DNA from 2 places in the Arthrobacter sp. Y3225116 genome. Region 1 is predicted to be linked to the other one. Evidence: riboswitches for the same ligand, from Rfam matches in the RefSeq annotation. Region 1 holds a riboswitch; the other holds the start of a gene.
What was found. Region 1 has a riboswitch for glycine ahead of gcvH (glycine cleavage system protein GcvH). Riboswitches for the same ligand answer to the same signal wherever they lie in the genome.
Positions count from the first base shown of each region.

Region 2: it holds a riboswitch for glycine, as region 1 does, so the genes downstream of both, gcvP (aminomethyl-transferring glycine dehydrogenase) here and gcvH (glycine cleavage system protein GcvH) in region 1, are expected to answer to the same signal.

Region 1 is NZ_JBNHGL010000004.1:56,397-59,370, forward strand. Features, by position in the region: gene AC5RV2_RS01245 (L-serine ammonia-lyase) at 1-279, opposite strand, end outside; gene glyA (serine hydroxymethyltransferase) at 289-1,602, opposite strand; gene gcvH (glycine cleavage system protein GcvH) at 1,611-1,997, opposite strand; glycine riboswitch at 2,436-2,537, opposite strand; gene AC5RV2_RS01260 (amino acid permease) at 2,644-2,974, opposite strand, start outside.
Region 2 is NZ_JBNHGL010000129.1:1,660-4,633, forward strand. Features, by position in the region: gene AC5RV2_RS11895 (S66 family peptidase) at 1-77, shown strand, start outside; gene AC5RV2_RS11900 (mycothiol transferase) at 211-723, shown strand; glycine riboswitch at 831-930, shown strand; gene gcvP (aminomethyl-transferring glycine dehydrogenase) at 1,101-2,974, shown strand, end outside.

The DNA of each region.
Region 1 (2,974 bases):
CGAGGCCATCTCTGCCAGCCGGGTTTCGACGTCGTCCGGCAGGATCTGCTCGGGCTGAAAACCTTCCAGCCCGAGCATCACCGCGGTGAACGTGCCGTGGCCGCGTCCGGTGGCCGCGAGGGATCCGTACAGGTCCACCCGCAGCCCGGCGACCCGGTCCAGCATGCCGCGTGACACCAGTTCACCGGCAAAGACCGCGGCCGCCCGCATCGGGCCGACGGTGTGCGAACTGGAGGGGCCGATGCCCACGGTAAAGAGGTCGAAGACGCCTACGGCCATGATGGCTCCTCAGCGCCCTTCAATGGGCGTGGAAACCGGTGCCAAGTCCGGGTAGAGCGGATGCGCCTGGGCCAGTGCCTCCACCCGGTCCTTCAGGCCGGACAGGTCAGCGGCCGGCCCAGCGATGAGGGCCTCGGCGATGATGTCCGCGACCTCGCGGAACGCCTCGTCGCCGAAGCCGCGGGTGGCCAGCGCCGGCGTGCCGATGCGCAGGCCGGAGGTGACCATGGGCGGCCGCGGGTCGAACGGCACCGCGTTGCGGTTCACCGTGATGTGGATGGCCGCCAGCAGGTCCTCGCCCTGCTGGCCGTCCAGCTCGGAATTGCGCAGGTCAACCAGGACCAGATGCACGTCCGTGCCGCCGGTCAGCACCGTGATGCCCTTCTCCGCGACGTCCTGCTGCGACAGCCGCTCGGCCAGGATCCGTGCGCCCGCCAGCGTGCGCTGCTGGCGGTCGGCGAATTCCTCGGAGGCTGCGACCTTGAACGCCACGGCCTTGCCCGCGATGACATGTTCGAGCGGCCCGCCCTGCTGGCCGGGGAACACCGCGGAATTGATCTTCTTGGCGATGTCCGCCTCGTTGGTCAGGATGATGCCGCCACGCGGGCCCGCCAGCGTCTTGTGCGTGGTGGACGTGACCACGTGGGCGTGCGGCACCGGGCTGGCGTGCAGGCCGGCGGCCACCAGGCCGGCGATGTGCGCCATGTCCACCATCAGGTACGCCCCGACGGCGTCGGCGATCCGGCGGAATTCCGCGAAGTCGAGCTCGCGCGGGTAGGCGGACCAGCCGGCGATGATCAGCTGCGGCTGGTGCTCGTGCGCCAGCCGCTCCACCTCCGCCATGTCGACCCGGTGGTCCTCCTCGGAGACGCCGTAGGCGGCCACGTTGTAGAGCCTGCCGGAGAAGTTGATCTTCATGCCGTGGGTCAGGTGCCCGCCGTGGGCCAGGTTCAGGCCCAGGATCGTGTCGCCGGGCTTGATCAGGGCGTGCATCACCGAGGCGTTCGCCTGCGCACCGGAGTGCGGCTGGACGTTGGCGAAACCGGCGCCGAACAGCTCCTTGACCCGGTCGATGGCCAGCTGCTCGATCACGTCAACGTGCTCGCAGCCGCCGTAGTACCGGCGCCCCGGGTAACCCTCGGCGTACTTGTTGGTCAGCACCGAGCCCTGGGCCTGCATGACGGCGACGGGGGTGTGGTTCTCCGAGGCGATCATCTCCAGCCCGGACTGCTGGCGGCGCAGCTCGTTGTCGATCTGGGCGGCAATTTCCGGATCGAGGACACCCAGGTCCACGTTCAGGCTGGTGCTGGCGACCGCGGCCATTGCCGCGCTCACGCTACTTCACCACCGTTGGCGGAGGCGTACTCCTCGGCGGAGAGCAGGGGGCCTTCCTCCGACACCTGGACGGTGAACAGCCAGCCGGCACCGTAGGGGTCATCGTTGATCACGGCGGGATCGGCCACGGCGTCGCCGTTGACTTCGATGACCTCGCCGGTCACCGGGGAGTAGAGGTCCGAAACGGACTTGGTGGACTCGATTTCACCGCAGGTCTCGCCGGCCGTCACGACGGTACCGACCTCGGGGAGATCCACGTACACGATGTCGCCCAGCGCCTCGGTTGCCACGGCAGAAACGCCGATCCTGGACGGGCCGGAACCGTCGGCGGCCACCCACTCGTGCTCCGCGGAGTATCGTAGTTCGGCGTTGACTTTGCTCACTGTGATGCCTTTCTTAAACACGCTTTTGTTGAGGAGATGAGGAGGTCGCCTCGGTCCCTGCCATGCACCCGTTTTTGTTTGCCTTGACGCTTCGTGCGCGGAAGCACGTGCGGACGGCGATCATGGCTTCGATGAAGCGATCGCTGGCCGCCAGATCCCCGGACTTCTTGGCTCGAAGATCAGGGCGCCGGGCACCGGGAACGACGGGGCGGGGATCAAGGTGGGGCCAGGGCCGGCAACCAAGTCTTTGAATGTCTGCGGAGGAAGCGCCGCTGCAGGTAGGAAGTCATGAGGAACTCCAAGATCGGGCCGGCCCGAGGGCTCGGCTGGGATTGGGGTTCCTCCCCGCTCTGTATTTGACCTGAGAGATTCCGCGGAGTGTGTTCCGCTTGCACCGTCGGTGAGCCAGGCTGCTGCCTGGCTGCTTTCCAGAGTTGCCTAGCCGCGGCGGTACATGGGCCTGAGAGATTCCTGGGGAGGATTTGCTCCTACGGCGCCTGCCCGGATGGTGTGCGGAGAGGACTCTCCCGCCACGGTTCGAAAGGCATTCAGTTGTGGGTGATTCGCCTCACACCCTACACACAGTGCCGGTAGGATCCCAAATTCCCGCGCGTCCGCTCGCGGGGTAGCCCTTACGCGAGCCGGGTCACCGGGTGGCGCCGGCGGGTTCGTCCTCGAGGTCCTCCGGCGCCCGGAGGTCCATCTCGAGCAGCGGCACCATCGTGGACTTGGTGATGAGGCGGTGGGCCAGCCACAGGGCGATGAAGACCGGCAGTCCGATATAGGAGGAAAGCACCTCCATGCCCCGTCCGGCTAGCACGGCCTCGTAGTTCTGTCCGGCGATGACCAGGACCAGCATGGCGAAGGCCAGCAGCGGGCCGATGGGGAACAGGGAGGCCTTATACGGCAGGTCGCTGACCTTGTTGCCCTGCGCCAGAAAGCCGCGCCTGAAGCGGTAGTGGGAGATGGCGATTCCC
Region 2 (2,974 bases), on a different contig from region 1:
CGCAATGGATCGTGCCCTACGGCGGGACAATGCGGCTCAATGGCCGAGATCGAACCATCACGGCCGATTACAGTTGACCGCCGGGTGGCAGGCGGTCCGGGCGGCGGATGCGCGGCACCGGGACCGTCCGCTGGCCTGCAGACGGGCACGCATTCCTCGCCGCGGCACCAGGCGGTAGGCTGACGCAAAAGTCCGCCACGAGGAGGCGCCATGAAGTTCAACGACCTGCTGGCCGATGGCTACGGGCGAATCCGGGAACGCGTCCACCAGGTGCTGGACGGCTTGGATAGCGAACAACTGGCTGCCCGGCCCGGCGGCGACAGCAATTCGATCGCCTGGCTCGTCTGGCATTTGACCCGGATCCAGGACGACCACATTGCCGATGTCGCCGGCACCCGGCAGTACTGGCTTGCCGGCTGGTCGGAGCAGTTCGACCTGCCGCTGGCCGAGAAAGACCATGGCTACGGCCACACTTCTGAACAAGTGGCGTCCGTCCGGGTCGAATCGGCCGACTTGCTGCGCGGCTACTACGACGACGTGCATGCGGGCACGCTGGCCTATCTGGCCGGGCTCACCGAGGACGACCTGGACCGCATTGTTGATACCCGGTGGGAACCGCACGTGAAGCTGGGCGTCCGGCTGGTGAGCGTCCTGGACGACTGCCTGGAGCACGTCGGCCAGGCCGCGTATGTCAAGGGCATGCTCGCCCGCGGGGAAGCCTAGCGGGCTGGCCCTGGGTCCTGCACTGGGCTCCGGCACCGTCGCCGCCTTGTTGCCCGCCAGCCGCTGGACTACCATTCAAGGAGTCAGACACAACTGCATACAGCCTTCGACATGCGGCGGGAGAGTCCTGCTGGGTACCAGTCAGCAGGCGCCGTAGGAGCAATACCTCCCCAGGAATCTCTCAGGCCCCTGTACCGCCGCGGAGAGGCAACTCTGGAAAGCAGCCGGACCGTTCAGGACCGGCTCACCGACGGTGCAAGCAGGAGGCGGCCCCTGGGCCACAGCCTGCGGAATCTCTCAGGTTCAGTCACAGAGCGGGGAGGAACCCTTCACTACCGGCATGGTCCGCCCAGCCGGGGATAACTGGAGTTCCTCACATGACGGCTAAGTCCACCAGCGCTACCCGACCCGGCAGCGCCTCCTTCACCGACCGACACATCGGTCCGCGCCGGAACGACGCGGAAACGATGCTCAAGCAGTTGGGCTACGGCAGCATCGACGACCTGGTGGACGCGGCAGTGCCCGCCGACATCCGCCAGCAGGAACCGCTGGCGCTGCCCGCCGCCCGCAGCGAGTCCCAGGTCCTCGGGGACCTGCGCGCCCTCGCCGCGAAGAACGTGACGGCCGTGCAGATGATCGGCCAGGGCTACTACGACACCATCACGCCGCCGGTGATCCGCCGCAATGTGGTGGAGGACCCGGCCTGGTACACCGCCTACACCCCCTACCAGCCGGAAATCTCGCAGGGCCGGCTGGAGGCGCTGCTGAACTTCCAGACCATGGTCCAGGACCTCACCGCGCTGCCGATCGCCAACGCCTCGCTGCTGGACGAAGCCACCGCAGTGGCCGAAGCGGTGCTGCTGATGCGCCGGTCCAACAAGTCCAAGTCCGCCGGCAAGACCGTGCTGGACGCGGACCTGCTGCCGCAGACCATCGCCGTCGTCAAGGGCCGGGCCGAGGCGCTGGACTTCGACGTAGAGGTTGCCGACCTCTCCGCCGGCCTGCCGGACGGCGACATCTCGGGCATCGTGCTGCAGCAGCCGGGAGCCTCCGGCCGGGTGTTCGACCAGGCTCCGGTGATCGCGCAGGCCAAGGAGCGCGGCGCCTTGGTCACCGTGGCCGCCGACCTGCTGGCGCTGACCCTGATCACGCCGCCCGGCGAGCAGGGCGCGGACATCGCCGTCGGCAACACCCAGCGTTTTGGCGTACCGCTCTTCTTCGGCGGCCCGCACGCCGCCTACATGGCCGTCCGCAAGGGGCTGGAGCGCTCCTTGCCCGGCCGCCTGGTGGGCGTCTCGAAGGACGACGCCGGCCGCCCCGCCTACCGCCTGGCGCTGCAGACCCGCGAGCAGCACATCCGCCGCGAGAAGGCCACCTCCAACATCTGCACCGCGCAGGCACTGCTGGCCGTCGTTGCCAGCATGTACGCCGTCTACCACGGCCCCGAGGGCCTGAAGGCGATCGCGCAGCACGCCAATGAGGCCGCCCGCACCCTGGCCGGCGTGCTCACCGGCGCCGGGTACGCGCTGGCGGCCGACCGGTTCTTCGACACCCTCACGGTGAAGGCTCCGGGCAAGGCCGCCGAGATCGCCGCCGCGGCCGAGGCCAAGGGCGTGAACCTGCGCCGCATCGACGCCGACCACGTGGGCATTTCCGCCGATGAAACGACGACGGCGGAGCACCTCGCCCTGGTCGCGGAGGCCTTCGGAGTGGAGGACGCCGCAGGCAAGACCGCCGAAACGGCCGGAAACGCCGGCTTCGAACTGCCCGTCGACCTGCTGCGCAGCTCCTCCTACCTGGACCATCCCGTGTTCCACAGCCACCGCTCCGAGACCCAGATGCTGCGCTACCTGCGCCGGCTGTCGGACCGCGACCTGGCCCTGGACCGGACCATGATCCCGCTGGGCTCGTGCACCATGAAGCTGAACGCGACCGCGGAAATGGAGGCGATGACCTGGCCGGAATTCGCGTCCATCCACCCGTTCGCCCCGGCCAGCCAGACCGCCGGCTGGCGAGAGCTGATCACCGATCTGGAGGAACGCCTCGCGGCGATCACCGGCTACGCCGGCGTCTCCATCCAGCCCAACGCCGGTTCGCAGGGCGAATACGCCGGCCTGCTCGCCATCCGCCGCTACCACCTGGCCAACGGCGACGACCAGCGCGACGTCTGCCTGATCCCCGCCTCCGCGCACGGCACCAACGCCGCCTCGGCCGTGCTGGCCGGCATGAAGGTCGTAGTGGTCGCGACGGC